3 regions of the Methylobacterium sp. 22177 genome follow, and region 2 is predicted to be linked to each of the others. Evidence: predicted binding sites of a transcription regulator. Region 2 holds the regulator's gene; each other region holds the start of a gene.
The links. The regulator LexA, encoded in region 2, represses DNA repair genes until DNA is damaged. The targets are predictions, from matches to a motif close to TGTTCNNNNTGTGTTCNG.

Region 1: ACTJK8_RS18945 (helicase-related protein) is a predicted target of LexA. The motif match lies at 2,802-2,819, and genes of this name have one in related genera.
Region 3: uvrA (excinuclease ABC subunit UvrA) is a predicted target of LexA. The motif match lies at 3,704-3,721, and genes of this name have one in related genera.

What each region holds. Positions count from the first base shown of each region.
Region 1 is NZ_JBQEPK010000021.1:58,214-64,800, forward strand. Features, by position in the region: gene cobT (cobaltochelatase subunit CobT) at 1-195, shown strand, start outside; gene rpmB (50S ribosomal protein L28) at 523-825, opposite strand; gene ACTJK8_RS18935 (DUF3108 domain-containing protein) at 1,204-2,139, shown strand; gene ACTJK8_RS18940 (DUF1330 domain-containing protein) at 2,220-2,510, shown strand; gene ACTJK8_RS18945 (helicase-related protein) at 3,091-6,447, shown strand; gene ACTJK8_RS18950 (RNA-binding S4 domain-containing protein) at 6,458-6,587, shown strand, end outside.
Region 2 is NZ_JBQEPK010000004.1:155,318-161,904, reverse strand. Features, by position in the region: gene ACTJK8_RS06900 (error-prone DNA polymerase) at 1-552, shown strand, start outside; gene ACTJK8_RS06895 (hypothetical protein) at 597-1,061, shown strand; gene fae (formaldehyde-activating enzyme) at 1,101-1,640, opposite strand; gene ACTJK8_RS06885 (NRAMP family divalent metal transporter) at 1,703-2,944, opposite strand; gene ACTJK8_RS06880 (hypothetical protein) at 3,025-3,240, shown strand; gene ACTJK8_RS06875 (hypothetical protein) at 3,259-3,708, opposite strand; gene lexA (transcriptional repressor LexA) at 3,958-4,686, shown strand; gene ACTJK8_RS06865 (ComEC/Rec2 family competence protein) at 4,680-6,587, opposite strand, start outside.
Region 3 is NZ_JBQEPK010000050.1:19,073-25,659, reverse strand. Features, by position in the region: gene uvrA (excinuclease ABC subunit UvrA) at 456-3,557, opposite strand; gene ACTJK8_RS27850 (MFS transporter) at 3,985-5,163, shown strand; gene ACTJK8_RS27845 (cupin domain-containing protein) at 5,166-5,591, opposite strand; gene ACTJK8_RS27840 (zinc-binding alcohol dehydrogenase family protein) at 5,599-6,587, opposite strand, start outside.

The DNA.
Region 1 (6,587 bases), on a different contig from region 2:
GAGACGCGCTCGCCCGTGGAGCTCCTCGCCATCGGCATCGGCCACGACGTGACCCGCTACTACCGCCGCGCCGTGACGATCATCGACGCCGAGGAGCTCGGCGGGGCGATGACCGAGAAGCTGGCCGAGCTGTTCGAGGAGGACGGCGCGGCGCCGACCGGCCGCATGCTGCGCGCGGCGGGCGGGCGGCGCTGATCGCCGGTCCGACCGAGCCGCTGCTCTGGCTCTCGGGCCGTCCGATCCGGGGCCTCATCCCGAGGCGCCCGAGCGCCGCGACTGACGCGTCCCTACCGTCACCGCGAGCGAAGCGCAGTGATCCAGGGCGCCCCGACCCCGGTGGGCGCAGCGCCACTGGTCTGCTTCGCTCCGCCCGCGATGACGGCGGCGTCGGAGGCATCGACCGGAGACGGTATGCATGGGACTGTCCGGATCAGTCTGCCTGTCGCGCAAGCGGAAACCGCCGCGGCCCCGAGGGTCACGGCGGTTGAAACCATCCGGTCAGGAACGGTGAAGCCCGACGACTCAGGCCGCGGCGGCCGGGGTCTCGGCGAGCTTCTTGTGGATCTCGCGCTTCAGGAGGCGCGCGGTCTGCGACAGGTCGCCCTCGCCGGCCTTGATCAGGAAGGCGTCGAGGCCGCCGCGGTGCTCCACCGAGCGCAGGGCGTGCGCGGTGACCCGCAGGCGGACACGCTTGCCCAGCGCGTCGGACTGAAGGGTGACGTTGCACAGGTTCGGCAGGAACCGGCACTTGGTCTTGCGGTTCGAGTGGCTCACGAGGTGGCCGACCTGAACGGCCTTGCCGGTGAGTTCGCAGCGGCGCGCCATGATAAAAAACGATCCCGTCTCGTTCCGCCCGGTAGAGACCCGATCGCGGCCGGCGCGATCTTCGTCGCAGCAGGCGGCGCCCGTTGCGTGTTCCAGGTCCGGCGGAGTCCTGTTGAAGGCGCGAGCCTATAGGCGACGAAGGCGCGGTGCGTCAAGGTGCCGACGGGTGCCGGAGCCGCGCCCGACGCCCAACGGTCTGTTAACCACGATGCCGGGATATAGCCTTCTTCCACCTGCAGGAAGGCGCCTCTCCCCGCTCCGTGCGTCGCAGAGGACGCTGGCGAGCGGGTGTGTTCGAGAGGGCGCGTTCGAGCGAGTGTCTTGGCCCGCCCGCCCTGGGATGCGATCCGGATCATGAGCGCCACGCCAGTCCGTCGGATGATCAAGCCGTTGACCGAGCCGTCGACGAAGCACGCTGTCGGGCGGCTCGCGGGCAGCCTCCTCGCGGTCGCGGCCCTCGCGGCCCCGACCGATGCCGGGGCGCGGGTGTCGCGGGCCAAGCGGGCCGCGCCCGCCGCCGCGACCGTGGCGGTCGATTACGGCATCAACCTCGCCGGCCTCCCGATCGGCACGGCGCGCCTCGCCGGCTCCTTCGACCGCGACCGCTACATGATGGACGTGTCGGCGGTGCTCACCGGCCTCGTCGGGGCGATCACCGGCGGGAAGGGCTCCGCCCGGGCCTCGGGCAGCTTCTCGGCCGCGCCGCAGCCCGGCGCCTTCGCCATCGCCACTCAGACGGCGAGTTCCGGCATCGCGGTGCGCATGGCCCTGGCGCACGGCAACGTCGTCCAGGCCGAGATCACGCCGCCGTTGATCGACATGCAGGACCGCGTTCCGGTCACACCGGCCAACAAGCGCGGCATCATCGACCCGGTGAGCGCCCTGCTGATGCCGACCCAGGGGCGCGGCGAGCCCCTCGACCCGGAGAATTGCAACCGGACCCTGCCGGTCTTCGACGGCGCCACCCGCTTCAACGTCGTGCTGAGCTACGCCGAGACCCGCCCGGTGCAGAAGCCCGGCTATGCCGGCCCGGTACTCGTCTGCAATGCCCGCTACCAGGCGGTCGCCGGCCACCGCCCGGACCGGCCGGGGGTGAAGTTCATGGAGGAGAACCGCGAGATGTCGGTCTGGCTCGCCCCCGTCGAGGGGACGCGCGTCCTGATCCCGCTGCGCATCTCGGTGCTCACCACGATCGGCACCAACATCATCGAGGCCACGCGCTGGAGCCAGAGCGGCACGCCGACGACCACCGGCACGGCCGGCACCGGCGTGGCCGGCAACAGCGTCGCGCAGGCGAGCTTGGCCGGGCAGTAGCGCCGCCGCCCAGGCGTTTGACCGGCGGCCGGTTTCCCGGCACCTCGGCGCGGCGCGGCAGCCGCGCGGGGAGGTCAGCAGTGCCCAAGGGCTACATCATCGTCCGGATGACGGTCACCGATCCGGACACCTACAAGGACTACGCCGCCATGGCCTCCGAGGCGATGCGCCGCTACGGCTGCAAGCCGCTGGTGCGCGGCGGCCGGTGCGAGGCGCTGGAGGGCGAGGGCCGTCCGCGCAACGTCGTGCTGGAATTCGAGTCCTACGAGGCGGCGCGCAGCTACTACTTCTCGCCCGAGTACCAGGCCGCGGTGGCCAAGCGCCGGCCGGCGGGAATCGGCGAGGTGGTGCTCGTCGAGGGTGTCGACTGATCGACGTCTGGGTTGCTCCCGGATTCCGCGCGGTCCGCGAAACGCCCCTGGGAGGCGCGGAGCCGGCCCTCACCGCTCTCCCGGCTCGCCGTGCCGGTGGGGACGCACGCGGCGAGGTCCGCAGCCGCGCGGGTGGAGGGAATCTTCACGTTCCCGGCGATAATGCCCGGATGTGCTCGCCTGCCCTCCGAATCGCCCTCGCCCTGGCCGCGCTCGCAGGCCCGGCCGCCGCACAGCCCCTGAGCGCCGGATCCGCCGATCAGGGCTGCGGCGGTGACGCCTTCTCGTCGGCCGAAGTCGTCGAGAACAGGCCGCCCCGCCGCGGTCCCCTCGTCGCGACTCCCGACACGCTCTGCGCCGACCTCGCGCCGCAGCCGGGCACCCCGACGACGCAGATCGATATCTACCCGATGATCACGCCGCAGATTGGACCTGGCGGCGGCGGCATCCCATATGAGGGAGGACCGTACCGGCCCTAACGTCCCCGACGCGGCCGGCCGGTCGGACCCGCCTCCCCGCCCGCGCCGCGACGGCGCCGCGACGGCCTTCCCGCTCGAAGGAACCGCCGACCATCGACGCGCTGCTCCGCCCCACGTCCAGTCGCTCGCTGTCCCGCGAGGCCCGCGCCCGCGGCGTCACCGCGGTCCTCGGGCCGACCAACACCGGCAAGACGCATCTCGCCATCGAGCGGATGCTCGCGCACCCGACCGGCATGATCGGGCTGCCCCTGCGGCTGCTCGCCCGGGAGGTCTACCTGCGCGTCGTCGCGAAGGTGGGCCCCGAGAAGGTCGCCCTCGTCACCGGCGAGGAGAAGATCAAGCCGGACCGGCCGCGCTACTGGATCTGCACCATCGAGGCGATGCCGCGGGACCTCGACGTGGCGTTCGTGGCCATCGACGAGATCCAGCTCGCCGCCGACATGGATCGCGGCCACGTCTTCACCGACCGCCTGCTCTACGTCCGCGGCCGGGAGGAGACCCTGCTGATCGGCTCCTCGACCATGCTGCCGCTGGTCCAGGACCTGATCCCCAACGTCCACACCACGACCAGGCCGCGGCTCTCGCAGCTCACCTTCGCGGGGGAGAAGCGGCTGTCGCGGCTGCCCCGGCGCACCGCCATCGTGGCGTTCTCGGCCGAGGAGGTCTACGCGATCGCCGAGCTGATCCGCCGCCAGCGCGGGGGCGCCGCGGTGGTGCTCGGTGCCCTGTCGCCGCGGACCCGCAACGCCCAGGTCGAGATGTACCAGGCGGGCGACGTCGACTACCTCGTGGCCACCGACGCGGTCGGGATGGGCCTCAATCTCGACGTCGATCACGTCGCGTTCGCGGCCAACTGGAAGTACGACGGCACCCGCTTCCGCAAGCTCACGCCCGCCGAGATGGGCCAGATCGCGGGGCGCGCGGGGCGCCACCTCTCGGACGGCACCTTCGGCTCCACCGGCCGCTGCCCGCCGTTCGAGGCCGAGCTGGTGGAGCGGCTGGAGAGCCACGACTTCGATCCCCTGCGCATCCTGCAGTGGCGCAACCCGGATCTCACCTTCGGCAGCCTGGACGGCCTGCAGGCGAGCCTCGACGAGCACCCGCGCGAATCGGGCCTGACCCGCGCCCCGATGGGCGAGGATCAGCAGGCCCTCGAGATCCTCATGAAGGAGGACGACATCCGCGACATGGCGCGCAGCGCCGCCGCGGTGCGCCGCCTGTGGGACGTCTGCGGCGTCCCGGACTACCGCAAGGTCCACCCGCAGGTGCACGCCGACCTCGTGGCCCAGCTCTACCGGTTCCTCATGAAGGGCATGGCGGGCCGCATCCCCGACACGTGGTTCGCCGAGCAGGTCGCGATGATCGACCGGACCGACGGCGACATCGACACGCTGTCCCGCCGGATCGCGCAGGGGCGCACCTGGACCTTCGTGGCGAACCGTCCCGACTGGCTGCGCGACCCAGAACATTGGCAGGGCGAGACGCGTCGGGTAGAGGACAGGCTGTCCGACGCCCTGCACGAACGCCTCGCGAGCCGCTTCGTCGACCGGCGCACAAGCGTCCTGATGCGGCGCCTGAGAGAGAACACGATGCTCGAAGCCCAGATCACCGCCGACGGTGACGTCACCGTCGAGGGTCAGCATGTCGGCCACCTTCACGGATTCCTGTTCGTTCCCGATGCCAGCGCCGAGGGGCACGAGGCAAAGACACTGAGGAGCGCCGCCGAGAAGGCGCTCGCGGGCGAGATCGAGGCGCGGGCCGAGCGATTCGCCGCGGCCGCCGATTCGACCCTCGTGCTCTCGCACGACGGCACGATCCGCTGGACCGGCGCGCCCGTCGCCAAGCTCACGCCCGGCGAGAAGCTGTTCGCCCCGCAGATCCGTCTGCTGGCGGACGACAGCCTGACCGGCGCGCATCGCGAGAAGGTCGAGGGCCGCCTCGACGCGTGGCTGAAGGCCTACATCGTGCGGCTGCTCGGCCCGCTCATGGAGATCGAGACCGCGGCCGACCTCACCGGCCTCGCCAAGGGGATCGGCTACCAGGTGGTCGAGGCGCTCGGCGTCCTGGAGCGCTCGAAGGTGGCGCACGAGATGCGCAGCCTCGACCAGGACGGCCGCGGGGCCCTGCGCCGCCACGGCGTCCGCTTCGGCGCCTACCACATCTTCCTGCCGGCCCTGCTGAAGCCGGCGCCCCGCACGCTCGCGGCCCAGCTCTGGGCCCTGCGCAACGGCGGCCTCGACCAGCGCGGCCTCGACGAGATCGCGCATCTCGCCGGCTCCGGCCGCACCTCGATCAAGGTCGATCGCGAGATCGCCAAGGGGCTCTACCGCGCCGCCGGCTTCCGGGTCAGCGGCGAGCGGGCGGTGCGCGTCGATATCCTGGAGCGGCTCGCCGACCTGATCCGCCCGGCGATCGCCTACCGGCCCGGCACCACCCCGGGCGCACCGCCGGACGGCACGGCCGACGGCGACGGCTTCGTGGCCACCGTCGGCATGACCTCGCTGGTCGGCTGCTCGGGCGAGGATTTCGCCTCGATCCTGAAGTCGCTCGGCTACACGGCCGAAGCGCGCCCCGGCCCGGCCATCACGGTGCCGCTCGTCCCCGCCGCCGCCACCGCGCCGGCGGCACCGGCCGTCGCCGCCGAGGCATCCTCCGAGGAGGCCGTCGCCGCGCAGGCGGACGCCGCCGAGCCGGTCGGCGACGAGGTTCCGGACGCCGAGGGCGAGACCGCCGCCGACAACGCTCCCGCGGCCGAGGAAGCCCCGGCCGCCGAAGCCGAGGCGGCGCCCGCCGTGGGCGAGGTTCCGGACGACGCGGCCGGCGCGCCCGTCGAGGAGGCCGCCGCGACCGAGGCCTCCGCGGCCGAGGCTTCCGCGACCGACGCGCCCCACGCCGGGGCGGAGCAGCCGGCCGACGGGGTCACCGAACCCATGGCCGAGTCCATCGCCGAGCCCCCGGCCGCATCCGCCGAGGAGACCGCGCCCGAGACCGCCGCCGAGGCGCAGCCCGCCGCGGCCGACATGGCGGACGCCTCGGGTGCCGAGGGCGAGGGTGCCGCCGAGATCCCGCAGATCGAGGTCTGGCGCCTGCAGCGCCACCAGCGCCCGGCTCACCAGCGCCCGCAGAACCGCCCTCGCGGGGGCGGCCGGGGCCGTGACGGCAGCCAGCAGGGCCAGCACCCGGGACAGGGTCGGCCCGAGGGCGGCCGGCCCGAGCAGCGCCGGGCCGAGGGCGACGGCCCGCGTCCCGGCCGGGATCGCGGCCCGCGCCGCGACCGGTTCGAGGGTGGGCGGCCGGAGCGCCGCGACGACCAGCGCAGCGCGGAGCAGCGCCATTCCGGCCCGCGGCCCGACCAGCGGCCGCCGCGGCGCGAGCGGGCGCCCGATCCGGATTCGCCGTTCGCCAAGCTCGCGGCCCTGAAGGCGCAGCTCGAGGCCGGCGACGGCGGGAAGCGCTGACCCGCGGCGGATGCGCGAGGACCGGCAGCGCCTCGACAAGTGGCTGTGGTTCGCGCGGTTCGCGCGGACCCGGTCGCTCGCGGCGCGGCTGGCTTCCGACGGCTTCGTGCGGGTGAACGGCAGCCGGGCCGAGAACCCCG
Region 2 (6,587 bases):
TTCGCCTGGCACGCCGATGACGGCCTGTTCCGGCACGAGCCGGCTGTGGACCTGCCGGCCCTGGCCCCGTCCGAGGCGGTCGCCGAGGATTATTCCGCCACCGGCCTGTCCCTGCAGGGGCATCCGGTCGCCTTCTTCCGGGGGCGGCTGGCCCGGATCGGCGCGATCCCGGCCCGGGCCCATCTCGATCCGGCCCTGCCCCAGGGCGCGCGGGTCACGGTGGCGGGCCTCGTGCTGATCCGACAGCGGCCGGGCACCGCCAAGGGCGTGGTCTTCCTGACCCTGGAGGACGAGACCGGTATCGCCAACGTGATCGTCTGGAAGGCGGTGTTCGAGGCCAACCGCCGGGCCGCCATGCAGGCCCGGTTCCTCGCCGTGCGCGGCCGGATCCAGCGGGCGGACGGGGTGGTCCACCTCGTGGCGGAGGGGTTCCGCGACCTCACCGCCTCCTTACGCGACCTGCGCGAGGCCGGCATGAGGCTGCCGCCCGAGAACACGGATTTCGGCGTGCCCCCGGACCGGCGCGTGTACCGCAGCCGGGATTTCCACTGAGGCGCGCCCCTCGACAGGCCCCGCGCCGGGCGTAGAGTGCGGCGATGTCGAGCTTCGCCGTTCCGCGCCTCCTCCTCGCCGCCTGCGCGGCCCTGCCCCTCCTGGCGGAGGCCGCCCGGGCCGACAGCTGCGACGACCTCACCCGCCAGATCGCCGGCGCGATCGGCGGCCGGGTCGGCAAGCGCGCCGGCCCCAGCATCGACATCCGCGTGGCCGGCCCGATCAAGTTCGACGTCACCTGCCGGGCCGAGCCGATCGTGCAGGCGACCTCCGCCGAGCCGGCCCCCTCGGCGGCCTTCTTCCGCGACCTGTCGGTGGCCTCCGAGATCCTCGTCGGCGAGCCGGCCGCGACCGTCGAGCCGATCATCGCCAACGCCTACCGGACCGCGCTGGCGGAGCGGCGCAAGTCGTTCATCCAGCAGAACGGCTGGTCGGCCTCCTGCTACACCGACCCGGGCAGCAGCACGGTGCGCACCCTCTGCTCGGTGGGGCGCATCCCGCCGGGCTGAGGCTTACCTGAGCCGGCAGGATGCGGTCCGCGCGGCCGATCAGTACTCGATCACGCCGTCGAGCGCGTAGTGCTTCACGGTCTTCCGGTTGGCGATCAGCTCGTCCACCGTCGGCTCGCCCTTGAGGGCGCGGGCGATGGCGAGCTTCGTCGCCTCGTAGTTCGTCCGGTAGAGGTCCTTCTGGTCGAGGTTGTCGTCCTCCGCGCAGCGGGGATCGAGCCAGATCATGATGATCATGCACAGCTCGTCGAGCCCGTCCTTGGGCAGGATGCCCTCGATGATGCAGTCCACGATCGCGTCGCCGGTGGCGGCCTGGACCACGCCGCCGAGGAGTTCGACGTACTCGGCCGTGTGGATCGTGGCCTTGGTGGTCATCATTGTGGCCGGGCGCACCAGCTGGTTGAGGTCGCGCACCACGAACATCCGCGTGTGGCCCTGGACCTGCCCCATCATCGACGCGAAGGCCTGACCCACCGGACCGCGCACCGAGCCGATCAGCACCTCCGGCATGGCGTCGGTGTACTGGCCCTCGGCCGCCAGCACCGTGGCCTCGCCCGCGCGGAACCAGATCTCTTGCATGTTCGAACTCCACCTGATCGGAGCCCGCGGGAGACATCATCGGGGGCCCCGCGTCAATCGCGTCAGAGCAGGCCCACCCCGTCCAGGACGCCGACCATCGCGAAGGCGACGGTGAGGCCCGACACCGCGTAGACCAGCCACTTGTAGGCGCCCGCCACGCGCTGTCCCTCGGGCAGGGCCCGGGTGGCCAGGAGAATCAGCAGGCCGAGCGCCAGGGGAAGGAGCAGCGCGTTCATCACCTCCACGGCGATGTTGAGCGCCACGAGGTTCGGCACGAGCTGCACGGCGCCCGCCCCCGCCGCGACGGCGAGCGCGAAGGCGCCGTAGAAGGCCGGCGCCTCCCGGGGGGACTGCTCCAGGGAGTGGGGCCGGCCGGTCACGTCGCCGAACCCCCAGGCCAGCGCCAGGGCCACGACGTTGAGCGCCACGAAGGCCGCCGCGACGATGCCCACCCCGAACACCACCTGTCCGAGCCACGGCCCGAGGGCCGGCGTGAAGGCGCCCGCGAGGTCGCCGACGGTCTCCAGCCCCTTCGCGCTGCCCTGCCCGGCCTTGCCGATCGTGGCGGCGGCGGCGACGAGGATCGCGCCCATCACGCATTGCGAGATCACCGCGCCCACGAGCGTGTCGAGCCGCGAGCGCCGCGCGTGCTCCCAGCCCAGGCCCTTATCGACGATCGCCGACTGCTGGTAGAAGATCATCCACGGCATGATCACCGCGCCGATATTGGCGGCGATCAGCACCCGGAACTGACCGTCGCCCAGCGGCATGTGCCCGAAGGAGGCGACGATCTCGGACACGTTCGGCCGCGCCGCGGCGGCGAGCCCGACGAAGACCAGCTCGAACAGTCCGACCACGATCGCCACGACCTCCACGCGCCGGTAGCTCCCGGTGAGGACGAGCCCGAGGAGCAGGCAGGCCGGCAGGCCGAGGCTCACGAGCCGCGGCACCCCGAACAGGTCCCCGATGCCGGCGATGCCGGAGAATTCCGTGACGATGGCGCCGAGGCCGGCGACCACGAGGCCGCCGTACGAGATCCAGGCCCAGACCGGCCCGTACCGCTCCCGGATCAGCGCGCCGTGGCCGCGCCCGGTGGCGGTCCCGAGCCGCACCGTCAGCTCCTGGACGACGTACAGGATCGGCACCAGCAGGATCTGCAGGAGCAGCAGCGCGTAGCCCCAGCGCGCCCCGCTCTGGGCCGCCGTGATGAGGCTTCCGACATCGGTATCGGCCAGCATCACCACGAGTCCGGGGCCCGCGGCCTTGAGGTAAGCGGACAGGCGAGGCAGGGAAGCGCTGGGCACGGCTCGGGAACAGTCCCGCGCACGGGCGGTTCCGGCGGGCGCCTGCGGCGTTTTCCCGGGGCAGGCGGGAGGAGCGTGAGATGGCGGAGAGCACGGATCGGGGCTCCGGCTGGAGCCTGCAGGCGAGCGCCGTGCCCGACGGGGTGCGCCTGGAACTCGCCCTCGCCGACCTCGGCGGTGCGCCGGTGACCGCCGCGATCGTGCTCGACCGGGCGGAGGCCCGGGCCTTCGCCCGCGCCCTGCTCGCCGCCGCCGGGGACGCGGCGGAGCGGACCTTCCCGAAGCCGGGCGCCTGACGGCGCGCCGCCGGCCGGTCAGCGCACCCCGAGGCCGGGGTTGCGGCCCGGCAGGCGGGGGACCACCGTGCCGCGCTTCTCGATCGGCGCGTCGCACGCGTAGGCGAACTCGGTCTTCAGCGGATCGAACACGGTCTCGCCGGTGATCCGGCAATCCTCGCGCACGGTCTCGTCGAGATAGGCCCGGGCGGCGGTGCGGAAGCGCTTCACCCGGGTGGCGTCCGGCTCCGGATCGATCCGGACCTCGCTCAGATTGCAGCCGGTGTACTCGCGCAGGGCGTTGGAGACGATCAGCATCCGGCGCAGCTGCCGGTTGTCGTAGACCTCGTAGGGCTCCTTGCAGCCGATCGTCACGACCTGGGGGGTGAGCGCCACGTAGTTCCGCGAGATGTAGGAGAACCCGGTGGTGCAGCCGGCGAGGCCGAGGGCGGCGAGGCCGAGGGGCAGCAGAGCCGCGGGTCGTCGCATCCTCGTCATTCCAAGAGGGTCCCAGCCCGCGCCCCGGATCCGCCGCCTGCCCGGCGGGGCACCGCGGTGCATTGAAACGGCTCCGCTTGCGCCGTCAATGCGTTTCTCCGCCTTGTCCCGCGGGCGCGCCGCGGCGCGCCGAGCGTGGCGGTGCCGCTCTTGCGGAACACTTGCGGAACGTTTAACCTGTTCGTGATTTGTTTCGGAGACCGTCACGTGGCGGTCCGCCAAGCCGCGAGTCCCCCGTCGATGCTCACGCGCAAGCAGCTGGACCTCCTGCGATTTATCCAGAGCCGGATGCAGGAATGCGGCGTCCCGCCGTCGTTCGACGAGATGAAGGATGCCCTCGACCTCAAGTCGAAATCCGGCATCCACCGGCTGATCACGGCGCTGGAGGAGCGCGGCTTTCTCCGGCGCCTGCCGAATCGGGCGCGCGCCATCGAGGTGATCCGCATCCCCGAGAGCCTGACGCAGGCCGCGCCGGCGCCCCAGACCCCCGCCGAGCCGCGCCGCTTCACGCCGAGCGTGGTCGAGGGCGGCAAGTCCAAGCAGCCGCCGGCCCCGGCGAGCACGCGGATGATCGAAGAGTCCGGCCGGGCCATCTCGATCCCCGTCATGGGCCGGATCGCGGCCGGTACGCCCGTCTCGGCGATCCAGAACCAGAGCCACGCCATCACCCTGTCGCCGGACTTCGTGGCCGGCGGCGAGCACTACGCCCTCGAGGTGCGCGGCGACTCGATGGTCGAGGCCGGGATCCTGGACGGCGACCTCGTGGTCATCCGCAAGCAGGACACCGCCAATACCGGCGACATCATCGTGGCGCTGATCGACGACGAGGAGGCGACGCTCAAGCGCCTGCGCCGCCGCGGCTCCTCGATCGCCCTGGAGGCCGCCAACCCGGCCTACGAGACCCGCGTGCTCGGGCCCGACCGGGTCCGGATCCAGGGCCGCCTCGTCAGCCTCGTCCGCCGCTACTGAAGCGGCTCGGCCGGCGCGTCGCCGGGAGCGAGGTCTCCGCCCGGCGCGGCGGCCCCGTCCTCCGCGGCGCGGTCGCCCGGCTCCGCGGTGACCGGCCGCGGCGGTCCCGGATCGCGTCCCGGATCGCGTCCCGGGGCCGGCCGCCAGGGCACGGCGCGCCCGTCGTCCCGGGCGAAGCGCGCGGCGAAGCCGTCGCCGTCGGTCCGGAGGGCCACGGCCCCGCGGGCGGCGAGGACTTGCCGATCGATCACCAGGGGGCCCGTGCAGGTCGGCGGCGCCGCGAGGAAGGTGATCAGCACCGCGGCGCGGGCGCAGTCCTCCGGGAAGGCCCGCCTGTCCCGGACGAGGGCGACCGCCCGCCCGTCCGGCAGCCGGGCGGTGCAGCCGAGCCGGTCGCAGCGCCCGCTGCCCGACCGGACGATGAGCGCCGCGGGCCGCCGCCCGTCACCGTCCGCCTTCAGCCACTGCTCGAGGACGAAGCCGGAGGGGCTTCCGAGGGCCGCGAGCCGCCCGTCCGGACCCCGCACCGCCGCTCCCGCGCCCTGCCGGTCGACGTAGAGGTCGTAGCGGTCGGGCCGGGCCGCGAGGCCGAGGCCGAGCAGGACCGGCGGCACGGCGAGCCAGCGCAGGCGGGAGGCCGGCAGCGTCGCCAGCAGCAGGCCCGCGGTCAGCAGGGTCAGCGCCGCGGCGCCGAAGGCCGGCAGCACCAGGCTCGCCCGCTCGAACCCGGCGATCCAGTCCGAGATCGCCAGCATGCCGGCCACCGCCCGCCCCATCAGCCACCAGACCGGCCGGTCGAGGGCGAAGGGATAGGCGAGGCAGCCGATCACCGCGGCGGGCATCACCGCCAGGGAGACGAGCGGCAGAGTCAGGGCGTTGCCGACGAGCCCGAAGGGCTGGACCGTCTGGAAGTGGTAGGTGGCGAAGGGCGCGGTCGCGACCTGCGCCACAAGGGTCGTGGCCAGGGTCCCGGTGACCGCCGAGAGGCCGGTGCCGACGAGGCGGCCGATCCGCCCGGCCCCGGGGCGCACGAACAGCCGCCCGTCGATCAGCCGGGCGCAGGCGATCAGCCCGGCCACGGCGCCGAAGGACATCTGGAAGCTCGGGCCGAGCAGGCCCTCCGGCTCCCGGGCCAGGGCGATCAGCGCCGCGAGGGCGAGGTTGCGCATCGACAGGGCCGGCCGGTCCACCAGGATCGCGCCCAGCATGATCAGGGTCATGATCAGCGAGCGCTCGGCCGCGATGTCCCAGCCCGAGAAGGCGCAGTAGGCGGTGACGCCGACCATGGCGAAGCCGGCCGCGATCTTCTTGATCGGCCAGAGGAGCGCGCAGAGCGGCACCGTGGCGAGGACCGCCCGCACCAGCCAGAACACCACGCCGGCGGCCAGCACCATGTGGAGGCCCGAGATCGACACCACGTGGTAGATGCCCGCGGCGCGGAGCGCGTCGTTGGTCGCCGGTCCGATGAGGCCGCGCTTGCCGGTCACCAGGGCCGCCGCCACCGCGCCCGCCTGGCCGCCGGCGGCCTCCGCGATCCGGCGCGTGAGCCCGTTGCGGGCCGCGTCCAGTGCCGCGGCGAGCCGCAGGCCCAGCGGCGGCGGCTCGGACGGCGCCCGGACGGTGACCGCGCCGACCAGCGAGCCCACCGCGCCGATCCCCTGGAAGTAGGCGTCCCGGGCGAAGTCGTAGCCGCCGGGCCGGGCCGCCTCCGGGGGCGGCAGCAGCCGCGCCGTGGCGGCGACGACGTCCCCGGGGCGCGGGATCGGCGTCTTGCGGAACGAGACCCGCACCCGGGCGGGCCGCGCCTCGGGCGCGAGGCCGGCGAAGCTCTCCACCCGGATCACCAGCCGGGCGCCGACCTCGCGCTCGTCCAGGGCCTCGACCGTTCCGACGAGCGGACC
Region 3 (6,587 bases), on a different contig from region 2:
TCTGCTCGCCTATCGCGGCTGCCGGCTTCGGACCTGCCGAGCGCCCCCACGGAGCCTGCCCGTCTCAACGTCTGCGACTATTCTACAGAGACCTGCGGAAAGACAGTGGAATGCTCGCCGAAACGCCACAACCAGCCGAACCGTTGCGCAAAAGCCGCATTTTTGCGGCGATGCAACACTGTCCACAGACCCTGCTCGCACGCGGGGTCCGGCAAAATATCGTTGAACGGTCAAGCTGTTGTCGGGCCGGGCGGCGGGAGAATCCGGCAAGGTCGGGGCGGCGATCGGGCAGGCGGCCGGTCCGGACGCGGCGTCCGGAATCCGGCGCCGGACCGGGCGGCAACCGGTTCGGACCCGCGCTCCGCGGTTCGAATCACCGCTCGCTCGGGCAGGTTCCGGACCGCACCCGGCAGAAACTGCCGCGCCGGGATCGGCCGGCGGGACGGTCCGCCGCGCTACTCCGCGGCGCGACCGCGGCTCGCCGGTGAGACGGGGCGCCGCTCCAGCACCTCGCGCAGGAACCGGCCGGTATGGCTCGCGGTCGCGCGCGCGATCGCCTCGGGCGTCCCCTGGGCCACCACCCGGCCGCCGCCGTCGCCGCCCTCGGGGCCCATGTCGATCACCCAGTCGGCCGTCTTGATCACTTCGAGGTTGTGCTCGATCACCACCACCGTGTTGCCCTGGTCGACCAGCTCGTGGAGGACCTCCATGAGCTTGGCGACGTCGTGGAAGTGCAGGCCGGTGGTCGGCTCGTCGAGGATGTAGAGGGTGCGGCCGGTGGCGCGCTTCGACAGCTCCTTGGAGAGCTTCACCCGCTGCGCCTCGCCCCCCGACAGGGTGGTGGCCTGCTGGCCGACATGGACGTAGTGCAGGCCGACCCGCTTCAGGGTCTCGAGCTTGTCGCGGATCGCCGGCACCGCCTTGAACAGCTCGGCCGCCTCCTCGACGGTGGAATCGAGCACGTCGGCGATCGACTTGCCCCGGTACTTCACCTCCAGGGTCTCGCGGTCGTAGCGCTTGCCCTTGCAGACGTCGCAGGTGACGTAGACGTCCGGCAGGAAGTGCATCTCGATCTTGATGACGCCGTCGCCCGAGCAGGCCTCGCAGCGCCCGCCCTTGACGTTGAACGAGAAGCGGCCGGGCTGGTAGCCGCGCGCCTTGGCCTCGGGCAGGCCCGCGAACCAGTCGCGGATCGGCGTGAAGGCGCCGATATAGGTGGCGGGGTTCGAGCGCGGGGTGCGCCCGATCGGCGACTGGTCGATGTCGATGACCTTGTCGAGGTGCTCCAGCCCCTCCAGCCGCCCGTAGGGCGCCGGGTGCTCCAGGGCGCCGTTCAGCTTCTTCGCCACCGCCTTGTAGAGCGTGTCGATCACCAGGGTCGACTTGCCGCCCCCGGACACGCCGGTGATGCAGGTGAAGGTGCCGAGCGGGATCTCGACATCCACGTCCTTCAGATTGTTGCCCCTTGCGCCGAACAGCCCGAGCTTGCCCTTCCGGCCCTTGCGGCGCGCGGTCGGGGTGCGCACGGACATCGCGCCGGTGAGATACTTGGCGGTGAGCGAGGCGGGATTCGCCAGCACCTCGGCGGGCGTCCCCTGCGCGATGATCTCGCCGCCGTGGATGCCGGCGCCCGGCCCGACATCGACCACGTAATCGGCCTGCAGGATCGCGTCCTCGTCGTGCTCGACCACGATCACCGAGTTGCCGAGGTCGCGCAGGCGCTTGAGCGTGCCGAGCAGCCGCTCGTTGTCGCGCTGGTGCAGGCCGATCGAGGGCTCGTCCAGCACGTAGAGCACGCCGGTCAGCCCCGAGCCGATCTGCGAGGCGAGCCGGATGCGCTGGCTCTCGCCGCCCGAGAGCGAGCCGGAGCCGCGGGCGAGCGTCAGGTATTCGAGGCCGACATCCACCAGGAAGGTCAGCCGGTCGCGGATCTCTTTCAGGATCCGGACCGCGATCTCGTTCTGCTTGGCGGTCAGCTTCTCCGGCAGCTCCGAGAACCAGCGGTGCGCCTCGCTCACCGAGAGGGCCGTGACGTCGGCGATGTCCGCCATGGCGACCTTCACGGCGAGCGCCTCGGGCTTCAGCCGCTTGCCGCCGCAGGCGGCGCAGGGCGTCTCGCTCATGAAGCGCCCGATCTCCTCCCGGACGGCGTCCGAGTCGCTCTCCTTGTAGCGGCGCTCCAGGTTCGGGATCACGCCCTCGAACGGCTTGTTGACCGTGTACTTGCGCAACCCGTCGTCGTAGGCGAAGCGGATCGACTGCTTGCCCGAGCCGTAGAGCACGATGGCGCGGGCGGTCTCCGACAGGCTCTGCCAGGGGACGCCCGTCTTGAAGCCGAAATGCTCGGCCAGCGCCTCCAGGGTCTGGCCGTAATAGGGCGAGGTCGACTTCGCCCAGGGGCCGACCGCGCCGCGCTTCAGGCTCAGGGCCGGGTCGGAGATCACCAGCTCGGGATCGATCCGCATCTCGTGGCCGATGCCGCTGCAGGTCGGGCAGGCGCCGAACGGGTTGTTGAACGAGAACAGACGCGGCTCGATCTCCGCGATGGTGAAGCCCGAGACCGGGCAGGCGAACCGCGACGAGAAGGTGATGGTCCGGGGCGCCTCGCCCTCGGGGGCGTCGGCGAACACGATCTCGGCGACGCCGTCGGCGAGCTCCAGCGCCGTCTCGAAGGATTCGGCGAGGCGCGAGCCGATATCGGCGCGGACCACGATCCGGTCGACCACCACGTCGATGTCGTGCTTGAACTTCTTGTCGAGCTTGGGCACGTCGTCGATGGCGTAGTACTCGCCGTTCACGCGCAGACGCTGGAAGCCCTTCTTCTGGTACTCGGCGATTTCCTTGCGGTACTCGCCTTTCCGCCCGCGGACCACCGGCGCGAGCAGGTAGAGCCGGGTCTTCTCCGGCAGCTCCAGCACGCGGTCGACCATCTGCTGGACGGTCTGGCTCTCGATCGGCAGGCCGGTGGCCGGCGAGTAGGGGATGCCGACCCGCGCCCAGAGCAGGCGCATGTAGTCGTAGATCTCGGTGACCGTCCCGACGGTGGAGCGGGGATTCTTGGAGGTGGTCTTCTGCTCGATGGAGATGGCCGGCGACAGCCCGTCGATCTGGTCGACGTCGGGCTTCGACATCATCTCCAGGAACTGGCGAGCGTAGGCCGAGAGCGACTCGACGTAGCGGCGCTGCCCCTCGGCGTAGATCGTGTCGAAGGCGAGCGACGACTTGCCCGAGCCCGACAGCCCGGTGAACACGACGAGCTTGTCCCGGGGGATGGTCAGGTCGACGTTCTTGAGATTGTGCTCCCGGGCGCCGCGGATCGCGATGACCCGCCGGTCCTCGACGGGGGCCGGCGCGGCGTCGAACAGGACCTCCAGCCTGGCGTCGATGGCGGCCTCGGTCCGGGCCGCGGGCGCTTCGCCCTTCGCGCGGGCCTGTCTGGGCAGGGCCGCCTTCGTTGAGCCTGCCTTCGTCGAGGCTGCCTTGAGGGGCGCCTTGGGAGCGGCTTTGGCGGCGCCGGCGCGGCGTGCGACACGACTTCCAGCTTGGGCTTTGGCCATGAGGGCGGCGGTCTTTCGAGGCGTCGACGCGGTCAGAGTCGGATTCGCGCGCGGGCCAGCCGCCGCACCGGCCTCATGTCGAGCCCGCGGGGGCTCACGGCAAGATGCGGCCGGCGGGACGCAGGCCCGTCATGCGCCGCCCTTGCTAGAACGAAACGCGTACGTCGGCAACCGCTCGGTGAACGCGCAGCCGTCTTTGCGCGCAGCGCAAGCAATCCGGATGGCGCCACGCTGACGAGCCGCGCGCCGGGCCCCTTCGCTTGCGCGGGCGACGACGTGCAGCCAACGGCCGCGATCGGAGTCCGGCGGCCCCGGGTTCGCCGGATCTCGATTCGCCAAACCTTGGCCCACCTTCGGTGTTGCACCGCGGGAGTTGAGATCCACATCGCCCAATCCCGCCCACAGATCCAAGTCCCGACAGGCATCGATGCCAGCACTCGACCTGACCGATCCGGTCGCCATCCCGGGGGCCGACGACCGGGCCGCGGCCCGGCAGAGGCTGTCCACGCGGCTGCTGTTCCTGATCGTCGGCATCGCCAACGCCACCTGGGCGCCGCTGGTGCCGCTGGTGAAGGACCGCGCCGGCCTCGACGCGGCGGGGCTCGGCCTGCTGCTCCTCACCTTCGGCATCGGCTCGATCCTGGCGATGCCGAGCGCCGGGGTGGCGGCCGCGCGGCTCGGCTTCCGGCCGGTCCTGCTCGCCGGCACGCTGGCCCTCGGCCTCGCCCTCCCGGTGCTGGCCGCGGCCTCGGGGCTCGTGACGCTCACCCTGGGGCTGCTGCTGTTCGGGGCCGGGATGGGGGCGGTGGACTGCGTCATGAACCTGCAGGCGGTCGCGGTGGAGCGCCGGAGCGGGCACCCGATGATGTCGGGCTTCCACGGCCTCTACAGCCTCGGCTGCATCCTGGGGGCGCTGATCGCCAGCGGCCTGCTGGCGGCGGGCCTCGGCGCGGGCTGGAGCGTGCTGCTCCTGACCGCCGGCATCGCGGCCCTGTTCGCCGCCGCCTGGCCCGGCATCCTGCCGCCGGACAGGGGAGGGGCGCGCGGCGGCCCCGCCTTCGCGCTGCCCCGCGGCCCGGTGCTGGTCCTGGGCCTGCTCTGCTTCGTGGTGTTCCTCACCGAGGGCTCGGCCCTCGACTGGAGCGCGGTCTTCCTGATCCAGCAGCGGGGGCTCGATCCGGCCTGGGCGGCGCTCGGCTACGCGGCCTTCTCGGTGACGATGACGGTCGGCCGGCTCGCGGGCGACCGGGTCGTGGCCCGGCTCGGGCGCCGGAGCGTGGTCGTCCTCGGCGGCCTGCTGGCGGCCGTCGGCCTCGCGCTCTCGGTCCTCGTCCCGGCCTGGGAGGCGGCACTCGCCGGCTACGCGCTGGTCGGGGCGGGCTGCGCCAACATCGTCCCGGTCCTGTTCACGGCGGCCGGCCGCCAGAGGGCGATGGCCGCGCGCGTGGCGGTGCCGGCGGTGACGACGCTGGGCTATGCCGGGGTGCTGGCGGGCCCGGCCCTGATCGGCTTCGCCGCGCAGGCGCTCGGCCTCCCCGCGGCGCTCCTGATCGTGGCGGCCCTGCTCGTCGGCGTGGCGGCGGCCGGGCGCTCCCTGCGGGTCTGACCTCAACCCTCCGCGTTGCGCGCCATGAAGCTGGCCGGCGTCCCGTCCTCCGGGTTCACGAAGATGATGTCGGTCGGCGCCCGGCGGGGCGTGTCGATCGACAGGAACACCACCGGGTCCCCGGGCTCGAGCGCCGGCATCGCGTGGACCGTGCCCTTCTCGAAGAACAGGAGCTGGCCGGGGCCGAACGCGGTCACCGCGGCGGGATCGCGCATCCAGAAGGTGCCCCGGCCCGAGAGGCAGTAGAGGTACTCGTCGCAGGTGGCGTGGTAGTGCGGCGGCGTCGGCCGGTAGACCCGGAACACCCGGGCGCTCGCGGCCTCCCGGTCGGTCAGGTAGGTGTCGACCAGGAGGGTCCCGGCGCTTTCGGGCAGCGCCGCCGCCAGTGCCGCCACGTCGAAGATCCCGGTCCCCGCCGCCTCCGTCATCGCGTGCTCACTCCGAGAAGCCTTCGAGCACGATCTTGCCCCTGGCGCGCCCGCTCTCGATCAGGCCGTGGGCGCGCCGGAGATTCGCGGCGTCGATCCGCCCGTAATGCTCTCCCAGGGTGGTGCGCAGGCGGCCCGAATCAATGAGGCGGGCGACCTCGTCGAGGAGCGCGCCCTGGGCAGCGATGTCGGCGGTGGCGAACATCGAGCGGGTGAACATGAACTCCCAGTGCAGCGACAGGCTCTTGCGCTTGAGGAGCCCGACATCGAGGCGCTCCGGATCGTCGATCAGGGCGAGGCGGCCCTGCGGGGCGATGAGCTCGACGATCGCGGCGAGGTGCGCGTCGGTGTTGGTCGTGGAGAAGACGAGGCCCGGCGCGCCGAGCCCCAGGGCCGCCACCTCGGCCGCCAGGGGCTTGGAATGGTCGACCACGTGGTGGGCGCCGAGGTCCCGGCACCAAGCCGCCGTCTCGGGCCGCGACGCGGTGGCGATCACGGTGAGGTCGGTGAGTTCCCGGGCGAGCTGGATGGCCACCGAGCCGACGCCCCCCGCGCCGCCGACGATCAGGATCGCCGGGGCGGCGCCCGGAACCGGCTTGCCCGTGTCGAGCCGGTCGAACAGCGTCTCCCAGGCGGTGATCGCGGTGAGCGGCAGGGCGGCGGCCTGCGCCCAGTCGAGGCGCGCGGGCTTGCGCCCGACGATGCGGGCATCGACGCAGTGGAACTGGGCGTTCGTCCCCGCCCGGGTGAGGTCGCCCGCGTAGAACACCGCGTCGCCCGCGGCGAAGCCCGGGACCTCCGCGCCGGCGGCGACGACGGTGCCGGCCGCGTCCCAGCCGAGCACCTTGGCGCCGCCGGCCTCCGGCTCGGCCCGCCGCCGGACCTTGGTGTCGACGGGGTTCACCGAGACCGCCTCGACCTTCACCAGCAGGTCGCGCGGGCCGGGCGCCGGCTGGGGCAGGTCGAGGTCGACCAGGGCTTCGGGATCGGTGATCG